Regions from separate parts of the Lysinibacillus sp. GW823-FHT02G10 genome, predicted to be linked through region 2. Evidence: a T-box and tRNA genes for the amino acid it is inferred to sense, from the RefSeq annotation. Region 2 holds a T-box; the other regions hold tRNA genes.
The links. The T-box of region 2 lies ahead of argS (arginine--tRNA ligase). A T-box ahead of a tRNA ligase gene usually reads a tRNA of that ligase, here a tRNA-Arg.
Positions count from the first base shown of each region.

Region 1 (4,934 bases), on a different contig from region 2:
CAAAAAAGCCGATGCAAAACGCTAATGAAATTAATGATGAAGCTATTTCTGGATTTTTACTTGGAGCTCAAAAAGGAGCAGCGAAATGTATGACAACTGCTGCGTTGGAGACAACAAACCCTGTAGTTCGTCGCGTTGTTGCGGATAGTATTCCTAACTGTATTGAAATGGGATACGAATTATCCATTTATCAAAATAAACACGGCTATTATCAGGTGCCTCAGTATTCCCAACAGGATATGCAAACGATGCTGAATGCATTCGACACAACATCTAATCCCCTTCATTAAATAAGAAAAGCACAAAAAAAGCGAACGAGCATGTCGTTCGCTTTTTCAGCTTTATAATACTTTTCCTAAAAACGCTTTCGTACGGTCGCTTTGGGGATTGCCGAATAGTTCCTCTGGAGACCCTTCTTCTACAATATAGCCCCCATCCATGAAGACTACTCGATCACCTACTTCACGAGCAAAGCCCATTTCATGTGTCACAACTACCATTGTCATCCCTTCAGCTGCTAGATTTTTCATAACATCTAGCACCTCTTTTACCATTTCAGGGTCAAGTGCTGAAGTTGGCTCGTCAAATAAAATAGCTTTTGGCTTCATTGCTAAGGCACGAGCAATCGCCACACGTTGTTGCTGACCACCTGATAGCTGCTCAGGATAATTATAGGCCTTGCTGTCGAGCCCGACCTTTTTTAATAGCTCATGTCCTAAAGCTTCTGCGTCTGTACGATTCATTTTACGAATTTGCATAGGTGCCATCGTGACATTATCGATAACTGTCATATGCGGGAATAAGTTAAATTGTTGAAACACCATACCCACTTCAGCGCGAATTTCATTGATATTCGTTTTAGGATCATTAATTTTTACATTTTCAATATAAATAGCACCATCCGTTACTTCTTCTAACATATTGATGCAACGGAGAAATGTACTTTTTCCTGAACCAGACGGCCCAATAACACAGACAACTTGTTTTTCTTGAATTTCATAATCGATTCCTTTTAATACTTCAAGCTTGCCAAAGTATTTGTGTAGGTTTTCAATTTTTATCATCTAGCTTCCCGCCCTTCTACCTTAGCTTTACGAGGGACATAGCTATTGCTAAATCGTTTCTCGATAAATGCTACAATCTTCGTTACACCATATGTCAACACTAAATATAATAATGCTGCAACGATATACGGTTCCCAGAAGCGGAAGCTTGCACCAGCTACGACCTTACTAGCGTATAAAATATCTGGTGCTGCAATTACAGTTACGAGTGAAGAATCTTTTAATAATGCAATAAATTCATTGCCCAATGGCGGAATCATACGTCTAAATGCTTGAGGTAAAATGACCTTACGCATCGCTTGGTTATGCGTTAATCCAAGAGAGCGAGCAGCCTCCATTTGCCCTTTTGCAATACTTTGAATCCCTGCACGGAAAATTTCCGCATTATAAGCAGCACAGTTTAAAATAAGCGCTGTAATCCCTGATACCATATAACCTAAAGAATGACCAAAAATTGTTGGAATAACTGCTAAGTGAATTAACAAGATTTGTACAAGCATCGGTGTTCCACGGAATAAATCGATATATAGTTTAGATGGCCAATAAATCCATTTTTTACTCGATAATTTTCCAAGGCCTAAAAATAGTCCTAATAGAATACCGCCAAAATAACCACTAAGTGTCAAAATAAGTGTTACGCCAATACCTCGTATAAACATATCTCGGTAGTTCCAGACAATGTCCCAGCGTAAGTCAAAGATGTCCATCCGAAAACCCCATTCCCCTTTAAATTACAATTAATAAATGAGCTGTTAGCAAAGTTACTATGTTAGTAGCATCATTTCATTCATTTTTATTGAAAATCAATGCCTGTAATTTCTTTTAATTTACCGTTTTCTTTAATCTTTTTAAGACCTTCGTTTAATTTATCTAGCAATTCTTTATTCCCTTTTTGAACCATGAAGCCATAGTATTCTTTTTCGAATGCATCATCTTCAATTACTTTTAGTTTTTGATCTGGGTGAGCTTTGATATATTCATAAACTACTGCATTATCTCCGATAGCTGCATCAACATTACCATTTAGCATCTCTTGGATAGCGATTGGCTGACTTTCAAAAGCCATAATATTTGTACTTGCTTCCCCTTGTAGCTTTTTCGCTGCCATATGACCAGTTGCATTGATTTGTACAGATACTTTTTTATCTTTTAATTCATCAAGAGATTTAATCTTTGAATCTTCTTTCACAACAATTAATAACTGAGACTCATAATACGGTTCTGTAAAATCAAATGATTCTTTACGCTCTTCCGTAATTGTGATTCCAGAAGCACCGATATCTGTTTCACCGTTCTTAATTGTTTGGAACACTGGCTCCCATCCAATATTATTCCACTCAACCTCAAAGTCCATCTCATCTGCGATAGCTTGTAGAATATCGACATCAATCCCTACAATTTTCCCTGAATCGTCAACAGATTCAAATGGTGCAAAAGTTGCCTCAGTACCTACTTTGTAAACTTTTTTGCCATCTCCACCATCTTCTGAAGATGAGCTACCTGAAGATGCATCATCTTTTGTACCACAACCTGCAAGTGCTAATGTTAAAGCTGCAATAATCATCAGTAACATCCAACCTGTTTTTTTCATTGTATTTCCCCCTAGTTCGATAATTTTCCGAATTACGTATTATTTTTCGCAATTCGGAAATGTTAGACTATTAGGTCAATTATATTAACATTATAGTATTTAGACAACAACTTTTCGCATAAAATTAAATATTTTTTCATATAAATTTATAATAAATTCATATAATTTGAAAAAACATGTATAAATAACAAGAAAATTAACCTAAAACTAATATATATACAATAAGAACCATGCCAAATTTCGATAAATTTAGGCAAAAAAAAAGAATCCCCTCAGATAGGATTCTTTTTTTTCGACTATTACTAGTCTCACGTACAGTATGTTCACTAAAAAATAATTTGGAGTTGTTGCTTTTTTGAAGGTTTGAAAGGAATAAATAGGGGAATAATGCCAACTAGGACAGTATTCCCTTTATTCTTCCTCTCGATCTCCAGTAAGCAGGCTGCTAAACTACTTATTAGGAGATGAGCTATAACAGTATATCAATTGATCAGTAAAATGGCGCCCTCGGAGGGAATCGAACCCCCAGTGCAAGAACCGGAATCTTACGTGTTATCCATTACACCACGAGGGCAAAAGACACAAAAAAAAAGTACTCACTCTAGGCTTACGAAAAGCATGATGTAGATAACCCTCATTTTTGAAGCATACCTGCAAAATAGTGTCCTGTACTTTAAACCTTATAACCTTAATCATTATACAAGCCTATCCTATATAATTCAACCATAGAATGCAAAAACAATTTATTTTTTTTAATTTCACTTTAGCAGGGTTAATATTTGACCTTCCCTGACTATAATGTGTATGATAAGGATACAGCTGAAATACAAAGGAAAATTTTCAGCAAAGGTATTCGAATTTAGCTTTTTAAGGAGGATTTAACATGAATTTAATTCCTACAGTTATTGAACAAACTAGTCGTGGTGAGCGTGCATATGACATTTATTCACGTCTACTTAAAGACCGTATTATCCTTTTAGGAAGTGCTATTGATGACAATGTTGCTAACTCCATTGTCGCTCAGCTTCTTTTCCTACAAGCAGAAGATCCAGATAAAGATATCTCTCTTTATATTAACTCACCTGGCGGATCCATTACGGCTGGTATGGCTATCTATGACACAATGCAAATCATTAAACCACAGGTACAAACAATTTGTATTGGTATGGCTGCATCAATGGGTGCTTTCCTACTTGCAGCTGGAGAACCCGGTAAACGTTTTGCCTTACCAAATGCTGAAGTCATGATTCACCAACCACTAGGTGGTGCACAAGGTCAAGCGACAGAAATTGAAATTGCTGCTAAACGTATTCTATTCTTACGTGAGAAATTAAATGGCATTTTATCTGAACGCACTGGTCAACCACTTGAAGTCATTGCAAGAGACACAGATCGTGATAACTTCATGACTGCTGAACGTGCAAAAGAATACGGTTTAATCGATCATATTATGCACCGTAGCGATAATAAATAAAAAATAGAAGGCATCACAGAATTGCTCTGTGATGCCTTTTGTATTTAATGAATGTTAATCTTCATTTTCAATAATTGTTGCCAATGCTGTAACCGCTTGCTCAGCATCGTTACCTTCACTGCTTAAAGTCACTTCGGTACCTTTAGCAACTGCTAAGCTCATAACACCCATAATGGATTTGGCATTTACTTTTTTCTCATCTTTTTCTAGAAAGATATCAGCACTAAAACGATTTGCTTCTTGCACAAATAGTGCTGCTTGTCTAGCTTGTAGTCCTAATTTTAATTTAACCTGGACTCTTCTCTCAATCATTCTCAAAACTCCCCTTCACTACCGTTCGTCTATTAGTTTTATCTTACCTTACTTACTGGCAAAAGAACAATAAGCGATTAGCATGACATTCATACCTGAAAAGTATGATAACTTAACCACCTATTTTTTCACCACGCCTTAATGCATCCGCAATCTCATCAATTTTTCTCAATCGATGGTTAACACCTGATTTACTAACCGTTCCACTAGATACCATTTCACCAAGCTCTTTTAATGTCACATCTTGGTATTCAACACGGAGACGTGCTATTTCACGAAGCTTCTCCGGTAGTTGATCAAGACCAATTGAATTTTCAATAAATCGAATATTCTCAACCTGCCGTAATGCTGCTCCAATGGTTTTATTTAAATTGGCAGTTTCACAGTTCACAATACGGTTGACACTATTACGCATATCTCGCAAAATCCGAACATCTTCAAATTTCATCATAGCCTGATGCGCTCCAACAATATTAAGGAAATCTGAAATTTT
Region 1 is NZ_JBXAJI010000004.1:208,483-213,416, forward strand. It holds gene AC1RFD_RS15015 (spore coat protein) at 1-290, shown strand, start outside; gene AC1RFD_RS15020 (amino acid ABC transporter ATP-binding protein) at 342-1,064, opposite strand; gene AC1RFD_RS15025 (amino acid ABC transporter permease) at 1,061-1,771, opposite strand; gene AC1RFD_RS15030 (basic amino acid ABC transporter substrate-binding protein) at 1,858-2,655, opposite strand; tRNA gene AC1RFD_RS15035 (tRNA-Arg) at 3,155-3,229, opposite strand; gene clpP (ATP-dependent Clp endopeptidase proteolytic subunit ClpP) at 3,539-4,129, shown strand; gene AC1RFD_RS15045 (HPr family phosphocarrier protein) at 4,184-4,441, opposite strand; gene whiA (DNA-binding protein WhiA) at 4,554-4,934, opposite strand, start outside.
Region 1: it has a tRNA-Arg gene. The T-box ahead of argS (arginine--tRNA ligase) is inferred to sense a tRNA for this amino acid. The anticodon was not compared.

Region 2 (4,934 bases):
CGCTGAAGCGGGACAGCCAAAGGTGCGAATAATCCCATACAAAAAACGGGGATAGCTGTTAGAAAGCTCATGCTTGTATTCGAGACATGTAAGGATGTCATGAGGACATTAAAAAGCGGTCCTATTCCCGTGACAGCTGGCCTCATATTAAGAGCGACAAAAAATATACTAATGACCACGAAGGTGAGTGATAATGTCCAATGTTTTTTAACCAATTGTTTGATCCCCTCTGTTATTACGCAGCCTTCATTTATGAAAAGCTTGCATGGATTCCTCTATCCTTTTATCATGTTTTCGATGGTTGGTCAATGATTGGACAGTTTACCTTTACATGGCTAAGGCTTCTTACATATTTTCAGGTGATTCAATACCTAATAAGGCTAATGACTCTTTTAAAACAATAGCAACACTCTGACATAATGCAAGACGGGATGCTTGCTGTTCATCTTCTGCTAATATTTTGTACTGTGCATAATATTTATTAAATAAACGTGCCAGTTGTAAGGCATATTTCGCTATTTGGGACGGATCAGCCTGCTCAAAAGCCATAGCTACCGTTTTAGGAAATTGTTCTAGTAATAAAATAATCGGCCAAGCCTGCTCTCCTAAAGATTTGAATAGCATATCTTGAGTCGGAGCTTTCTTTTTATCTAAAATAGAGCAAATACGTGCATATGTATACTGTACATATGGCCCTGTTTCACCTTCAAAATTCATCATTTGCTCGATTGAAAATTCTATATCGTTGAGACGATAGGATTTTAAATCATTAAAAATTACCGCTCCAACCCCCACTTGCTTTGCGACTTGCTCTTTGTTAGGTAGAGAAGGGTTTTTCTGCTCCATATTACGCTGTGCCGTCGTTATAGCTTCTGCTAGTACATCAGCTAATAACACCACTTTACCTTTACGCGTCGACATTTTTTTGCCATCCTTCAGCATCATGCCAAATGACACATGTTGCAGATTCTTTGCCCAAGGATAGCCCATTTTTTCGATGACCTGAAAAAGTTGTTTAAAGTGGAGGGACTGCTCATTGCCAACAACGTAGAACATCTTTTGGGGCTGGTAGTGCTGTTGGCGATACAGGGCTGCTGCTAAATCACGCGTCGCATAAAGCGTGGCTCCATCCGTTTTCGTTATTAAACATGGAGGCATCTCCTCCATCTCCACAACATACGCACCTTCTGATTCCACGAGGAGCCCTTTTTCTTTTAATTCTGTTACAACGGACGGCATTTTGTCATTGTAAAAGGCTTCACCTATAAAGGCATCAAAATGAATTCCTAATAGCTCATATATTGTTTGAAATTCTACGAATGACACATCTCGGAACCATTGCCATAATGCGTGTGCCTCTTCATTACCGCCCTCCAATGCTTTAAAGGCGGCACGAGCCTGTTCATTGAGCGTTTGGTCTTGCTCAGCCTCTTCATGAAACTTCACATAAATCTTTAATAACTCCTCTATTGGTGATGCTGAAATAGCTTGTTTATCACCCCAAAGCTGATAAGCAACAATAAGCTTGCCAAATTGTGTACCCCAGTCCCCTAAATGATTGATACGAATGGCTTGATAGCCATTTTTTTCTGCAATATTTGCTAAGGCATTGCCGATGACCGTTGAACGTAAATGTCCCATCGAGAATGGCTTGGCGATATTAGGAGAGGAAAAATCTAAGACGACCGTTCCCATCTTTGTTGGCGTAGTACCATATTGTTGCTTGTCGCGCAGAATCTTGCGTAACACCTGTTGCGTCACCTTTTGTTGATCAAGAAAAATATTGACATAGCCACCAACAGCTTGCACACGCTCGATACTGTCATGATTTAATTGACTTGCTATCTGTGTTGCGATACTCTGCGGTGATTTTTTCCACACTTTTGCTAGAGTAAAGCATGGAAAGGCTACGTCCCCTAGCTCCAAGCTTTTTGGTTTTTCTAATAATGACAATATGTCCTCTCCTATTATTTGCTGCTTTAATGTGACTGCTATACTGTCGGCGATTTGTTGATTCATTTTGCTCCTCCTCCTGTTCAAATAAAAAAGCCCTCGCCTCTATAATTAGAGACGAGAGCATGATAATCCCGTGGTACCACTCTAGTTGCCATGTCACATGACCACTTTCCATTGTTAACGAGGTGACGCCCCGCTATTCTCTACTATTTGTTCGAGAATCTTCTCCAAAGTGCGCTTCATTCATGCTTCCTGTATTAGGCTCCCACCATCCCTAACTCGCTTGCCAGTCATTCCATCAATTACTCTCTTTTTCATCGAATTTTTTATGATTTTGACATATATTACAGGACTTTCTAATTGGCGTCAACCCTTTTTTACGTTGCCGTTTCAGCAAAAAACGCTCCTCACAAGGAGGAACGTTTTTTTTCTACATAATGAATCACATCAGCCATAATCGCATACATCTCTTTTAATTTTAATTTCTTATTATCAGAGACTTTCTTCGCTACTTTCTCCGTGACAATTCCTTTTTCTACTAATGTATCCCAGCTAGTCGCATTGGATTCACCCATGAGGACGTCAGCCAAATATTGAGCTAACTCATCTCGCTCAATAGCTTCATCGCCTTGATTATAAACTTTATTGATGACAATTTCGAGCTGGTCCTTCATTCCTGCTGCACTTTCTCCACCAGCACGTAGCATGCTCTCTTTTAACATTTTAGCAAACTTTATTTTCGTCGCCTTACTGTCTACTTTTAGGTCATTATCATAGCCGCCCACAACAAGGCCGTAATTAATGAGGGTTTGAATGGCTTCATCATACCATTCTCCTTGATATGGATACTCAATTGAAAATGAATCAACATAGGCACCTTGTTTAGCTAATTGCTTTCGTAATGTAGCGATTAATGATTTATCCTTACTCATGTCTCTAAAGGTTACATCGTGCTTCTGTGCAAGAGCAGCCGCAGTCCCAGCCGCTTCACCTGTCACCATCCCTGTTGGAACAATACGTGCACTACCAGCTGCAAGTGAAGAATAACCAGCAGAGCGTCCGACAACCAGTAAGCCATCAATATCCTTCGGTACTAAAGACCGGAAAGGAATAGCATATTGCTTTGGTGCAGCGATCACATAGCCATAATCATGAGGCGTTTGCGCTTGCACATCGACTGGATAAGAAGCAATGCCAATGCTATCCCACTGATCACTATTTTTCCACAGGTCTGCCATTGGTAATTGATACTCTGCCCAAATATGTCTCGTTTCTCGGACGTAGAGTTCTTCTGGATAGCTGACAATTTCAGCCTTTTCAAACCCTGGGAAGTTTGTTTGTAAATATTTTAGAATGTGTAACGTTTCTTTCTTCCCAGCGACAATCGCCGCTTGTTTTGAGGATTCATTCAAGCCATCAATACCAAAAATCTGTAAGGCATTGATGAAATATTCATCATCTACACGAGCTAAGTTTAACCCTCGTAATCTTGTACCCTCTTGTAATGGCTTGTATTCATCATGTAGCTTTGTAAAGCCCCACATCACCGTATGATTTAAATTAGCACCGCCAAATACACCGGAATTAGCCGCTTTTTTGACTTCATCCCAATTGACATTTTTTAAATGTAGCATTAAAGTCACAGCCATACGCTTATCCTTTATGCCAATATCTTCTCCGCCCACAAAGAAAGGAACGCCCGACAAGGCAGCAAAATCAGCATCCTGTGTAGCATCTATGAATGATTTCCCCGTCACAACATATGTACCGTACTCATTTTTTAATTCCACAGACGTTAATTGTTGTTGTTTGACATTTGCTTTCACAACCTCGGTTTGCACGGATAACGTTAAGTTGGGCTCTTCATCGATTAGCTTTTTAAAGGCTGCCTTAGCACCTACAATGCCAAAAGCGTCATTCCCTCTAACAAGCTCATGCCATTCCTTAAATATTCCCTCACTAATCGAGTTGTTATGGCCATCACGAGGAATGTCGAGGAAATTCAGCATACCATATGTAAATAAACCACCTAACTCTTGTCGTTTTTCGACCAGCAATGTTTTCGCACCATTTCGAGCAGCAGCCACAGCCGCAGCCACTCCCTCTGGCTCACCACCGATGACAATAACATCATATTCTTCCTCTATATGTTCAATTGGTTCTGGCTTTTTATACTCATCTACTAATTTATTGTATGCCATAGAGTTTGTTATTTCTTTAATAAAATAGTAGCTACCAAACCCAACTAAAACTACTATTACACAAGTGGCTGTCCATAATAAGCCCTTACCCATAATATACCTCCAATTGTTAAAATTTCCATCGATGTGTTTATTTAATCATCATTCCCGCCACAAGGGCTGAATGTCCTAGTTGAACGCAGGCATAGCATATCATTACCACAAACGAATAATTCTTTAGCTTACAGCATTCTTATATGAAATTATCATCAAGATAAATGAATGAAATCATTTATGAGGATTGTGATGTTTTTCGTCTAACTTTAGCAACATCTATCTAGTATAAATGAAAGAGCCACGAATAGCTGGCATTCAAAACGGGGATGGGCTTGTGGGCACCAGTGATGATTTACTTGATATATAAACAGTCAGAATCATTTTAGACGAAACCTTTGTGAATAAGCAACTAAAATCCCCGTGGTAAATGATGTCATTTTTCTATTCTTTTTCAAAAATAGTTAATCACACTACAATATAGACGCCTCACTCTCAAAGAAAGTTACACCAAATTTAAATTTTTTATTGTATCTTTATTCAGTTTATGTTTAACAAAAAATGTGGAAAGAACGCCAAACCTTGATTTAATAATGTTTATAGACTATGGAACATATTTCATGCTATACTAGAGCCATTGTGAAAAAAGGAGGAACTTGCATGATTCAAGTTAGTAATGTAGGTCTTCGCTATGGCGATCGTAAACTATTTGAAGACGTAAATATAAAATTCACACCAGGCAAT
Region 2 is NZ_JBXAJI010000001.1:1,151,751-1,156,684, reverse strand. It holds gene AC1RFD_RS06075 (MFS transporter) at 1-215, opposite strand, end outside; gene argS (arginine--tRNA ligase) at 346-2,019, opposite strand; T-box leader at 2,064-2,283, opposite strand; gene AC1RFD_RS06065 (FAD-dependent oxidoreductase) at 2,364-4,250, opposite strand; gene AC1RFD_RS06060 (ABC-F family ATP-binding cassette domain-containing protein) at 4,851-4,934, shown strand, end outside.

Region 3 (4,934 bases), on a different contig from region 2:
TTCCTAAAAAGTTTTGTAATAGGTTATCTTTTTTATTTGCTAGATTTTTCATTTTTGCACCTACCTTTTACTGATTAAATTAAAATCTAGATATATATGAACTTAACTGATAAGTACTGTATGGCACTTTAAAAAATGTTACGTTACAATAGCTTTTTTCGCGACCAATGTATAGTACTCTCCATTTAAACTTCTGTCAAGTTGTTAGCTATTCTTCATATAAATATTTCTAATTAACCTATATATTGTCCAAAAAATACCCAGTAAACATTAGTTTTTAACTAAAATTTACTGGATATTATAAGCCATAAGTAAATGCCTTTATGAAATCTGCCTCGCAATTTTTCTCATTTGGGCATCAAAAAATCTTCCATTCAAATGAATTGGAAGATACTCTGGTACGCTATTCACTTTTTGCTAATAAACAATTGGATATTATTGCAACATTTTTCTAGCATATATATTTCTACAGTGTCTCTCATTCTATTTAAACGTTTCTTTATTTATTTGAGCACCTACTGAATCTTTCAATGATGAAGAAAGACCTCTTCTGATTAGATTTGCAGAAACAGGCGCTCTCCCCATTTCCCTTGCCCAAATTGATAATTGTCCTATATGGTGAATTTCATGTGCAATGGTATGACGAATGACTTCACCCCATGTATGCGTCTCCATACTACCATTTGCTAATGGAATATGAAGAATACGCTCTTCCATGCTGTCATCCCATTGATTTACAAAGCTTTCGACGTCTAAATGAAATGCTGCTTCCAATTTACGAACCTTTTCCAAGCTATTATATTCATCAAAGCTCTCCTGAAAGTCTGTTTTCCCCTGTAATAGACGAATCCAACTCCATTCAACATCAATGATATGGAAGAGTGTGTGTAATATACTGCCCATTCCTCCAGTTCGGTTTTGCAAAAGTTCTTCTTCAGTCAACTCTTCACACCAACGAAACCAATCTTCCCGAACTAGCCAATTATATTTAAAAAATGTTTGCAAAAAAGCACCTCCGTAGTTGTTGAAAAAAATATTATAACTCACTATTTCTTCATATAAAGTGAGGATCCCTTCTTTGCTCTTTTCAGATATCCAAATAAGCACTACAAGTAACTAAGCTAAATGTCTAGTAATTACCACTTCTGGTTACTCTTATGTATTTTTCTATAAACGTAATCTGCATTATCTAGGTCTTTCCAGCTACTAATAAAATTTAGTATTAGCATAAAAATTCCAAATAAAATAAATGCCAACATATATTTACCTATGAAAAATAAAACAAACGTTGCAACCAAAAGTAATATCATTAAAATTATTACGAGGATTTGTAATTTCCCCTTCTTCTTCTCATCCACCTGTTCAACCTCCAATCAAAGCGCGGTACTTTTCTAAAATGTTTTCTTTGGTTTATTTTAACATAAAAATTCATTTTTTCTAAAAAATCAATTATTTTATGCAAAATCCAAACATCAGAAATTTCCTACTAAATTTACCTTACATAGTCTTGGGGTGATCTGAAATTTTAAGGATGAAATAGAAATAAACAAGGGATATTTTATTGGATAAGATAAATAATATCTTTAGGAGGTGTCGACATGAAACGAGACAGAAAAAATACAGAATTTGCAACAGACGAGCCAACAAAACAATCATTTGCTAGTGGAGTAGACCAAAAAAAACCTAATGGGAGTAAAGAATATACGGAAGCCCCTCGCCCACAACGTGAAGAAGACCTTATTATGGATGAGAAAAAAGGTAAGTCAACTTCATTATAATGTAAGACAAGTTAGTATTTTTGACCACTCTATTAGAGATGGTCTTTTTTAATTTTCTCCACATCATGTAACCCTATATAAAGATTGAGACCACCCATCATGGAGTGGTGTTTCTACTATTATTAAATACATATTATTTTAATTAACTTATCTCATAGCCAGTATATTATATATTAAAACAAAAAAGTAAATTTATGTTTTTTAACCTAATTTTAACCTTTTATTGATAATCTATAGTTGTTTCAACAATTAAATTACTAGGAGGAATAATTATGACAGTAGCAGTAAAAAATTTTAGTAGTATTATGAATCAAATGAGAGATGCTTATACGGGAGAGCAAACCAATGAATTTTCTTTAGCAGCGTTCATTGGACTTCAAGCTCCTTCATTATCAGACGCACCTGATGAATTACAAAAACTAACACAAGAATATCAGGAGAACGTTAATAGTTTTTATGTACAAGAAGAATTAGACTTAAAAGAAAATGTTAAGCAGTTAGAAAATGATAAAAATCAAACAGCTTTTTTTGAAAATATGCGGAAGAAAAAAGAGGAAGCTTTAAAAAAATCCGAAGACATGATCAATAAATACTATGATTCGTTGATAGATTTTGGTGAAGAGCATCCTGCAGCTCAAACACTCATCCTTACTATTGCTGATAAAGTCGGTGCCTTTATACAAGATATTATGGATAAAGTTTTAAATGTTTTTGTTACTGTTGTGGAAACTGTAAAAAATGCAATAAGTGCTGCTATTAATTTCATTTCCTCTACTTTTAATTCAATTGTTAATACTACGAAAAATTTCTTTTCTAGTTTATTTTAAAAACATTCTTAGCAGGACTGTCTCTGGGCTGTCTTGTTTCACATTTAATACCACTTTACAAGAAACAGATCAACGAGCTAGTTCTCATTTTGATAAACTTTTCGATGAAAAAGACTGATTTTGGCACCTCTTAGGCACTATCGAGAGACTTATACATCAATGTATAAAAATAAAAAGCCTTACAGCCGTTGTGGCTGTAAGGCTTTTATTAACGTCCCAGGAGGGATTCGAACCCCCGACCGACGGCTTAGAAGGCCGTTGCTCTATCCAGCTGAGCTACTGAGACATGATGTCGTTTCTTATGTATTCCATAGGAAGGACAATATTTATTATATGTACTTTATAGCATAATGTCAACATTAATTTTACTATGCAGGCAAGGTTTGCCTCATATTTTTTATCATATGTTGCTATAGCATCCATTATACCATTTCTTCACCCTCTTAACAGGAAGGATAGCAAAATATTTGCTACACTATTGGCGATAAAAAAGTAGGAGGTTTGTGGATGTTTAAAGATTTAGTCGTTATGGTCACAGGTGGTGCACAAGGGATTGGTAAGGGTATTACGCTTGCATATGCACAACAAGGTGCAAAAGTGGTGATTGCTGATTTGAATGCAGGCTTAGGGCAACAGTTAGAACAGGATATGCTTGCTCAAGGCTACTCTGCATTATTTGTGCCAACGGATGTGACAAAGGAACAGGATATCATCAATTTAATGCAGCGAGCTGTTGAGCAATATGGGACCATTCTTATTTTAATTAATAATGCTGGGAAGTTCCAGCATCAATCTCCCTATGAGGTGACGTTTGATGAGTGGCAGGATTTGTTGCAGACGAATTTAACGGGTACCTTTTTCTGTGCCAGAGAGGCTGCAAGAGTGATGCGGCATAATGCAAAGGGTGGTTCCATTGTTTCGTTGGCCTCAACGCGAGCTGAAATGTCAGAGCCTCATACAGAAGCTTATGCGGCTACAAAGGGTGGTATCATAGCGTTAACACATGCTTTAGCGCGATCTTTAGGGCCAGATCAAATTACAGTGAATTGTATTTCACCTGGGTGGATTAAACAGGTGATTACGAGGCACTGCGGCCAATCGATCATGCGCAGCATTTGTCAGGAAGGGTTGGTCTGCCTGAAGATATTGCACAGGCTTGTCTCTATTTAACAAACCCGATCAATAACTTTGTGACAGGTATTAATCTTACAGTTGATGGTGGCATGACGAAGAAAATGATGTATGAGGCGTAATTTTGTTGTCTCTTCTTTTCTTTCTTGTTCTTCATACTCCGAGATTCCTTAGAGTATGCTACTGTAGGAGAAAGAACAAGAAGGAGTGAAGCCTTGTACCCCTATTCAAATGGTTTTTCATTAAGCCAGCTGTATCATGCTCCCTATACGCAGTATACGGCTCCGATTCGTCACTTTTTACAGTCAAATGATTACCGACGCTGTATTAGTAAAGGCGAAGCAGACTTTATGGCTATGAACCGCTTACTTTGGATGGAGCATGTGAATTGGACACGGATGACTATTATAAGCATTGTGTTTAATTTGCCTGATTTACCCTTTGTGCAGCAGCGTTTGCTACGCAATGCAACCGATTTAGGGAATTGTTTACGCCCCTTTTATGGTGACTCCGTGGCGGATCGTTATGCAGCTTTAATTAAAGAGCATCTGGTAATTGCGGCTCAATTAGTGACAGCTGCTGCGAAAGGTGACGCTACCACAGCGGAAGCTAAAGAGAGGGAATGGTATCGTAATGCAGATGATATGGCTTTCTTTTTGCATACAATCAATCCATACCTAAGTAGAGAGGCCGTACAAAAAATGTTTTATACGCATTTAGCTTTAACGAAAAATGAAGCTGTCACGATGATACAAAAAGATTATCAGGCTGATGTAGAGGTATTTGATGAAATTGAAGCAGAGGCACTTGCGATGTCAGATATGATAGCCAGCGCCATCGTTATGCAATTTTGTTACCTCTTTTAATGCAAAAATCTTGATGGATTTATGATCATTTTATGCTCAACTGCTGGAGGAAAAACTCTCGCTGTTTTGTTTTTAGCATAATGAGCACGAGGCTGCATGCCCTGAAGTTTCCCCTTCATAAAAGAGGCTAATGTATTGCTTTCAATCGTTACGTTGGCTCTTTTTAATTCCCATGGGGAGTGGTGAATATCAATACGAAAAAGTGTATCCTTCCATTTCGCCCATGAATGGTAGCGCTCTACAATCCATCGGTCAAAATTAGTATTGGTCTTGTCTCCTATTGTATAAATAACCCTCAATCTTTCGTCACATGCTTTGTAATGGCTTGTGTA
Region 3 is NZ_JBXAJI010000002.1:257,262-262,195, forward strand. It holds gene ltaS (lipoteichoic acid synthase) at 1-52, opposite strand, end outside; gene AC1RFD_RS11175 (DinB family protein) at 484-1,005, opposite strand; gene AC1RFD_RS11180 (hypothetical protein) at 1,599-1,778, shown strand; gene AC1RFD_RS11185 (hypothetical protein) at 2,051-2,605, shown strand; tRNA gene AC1RFD_RS11190 (tRNA-Arg) at 2,818-2,891, opposite strand; partial or broken gene AC1RFD_RS11195 (SDR family NAD(P)-dependent oxidoreductase) at 3,113-3,858, shown strand; gene AC1RFD_RS11200 (hypothetical protein) at 3,952-4,602, shown strand; gene AC1RFD_RS11205 (YqjF family protein) at 4,599-4,934, opposite strand, start outside.
Region 3: it has a tRNA-Arg gene. The T-box ahead of argS (arginine--tRNA ligase) is inferred to sense a tRNA for this amino acid. The anticodon was not compared.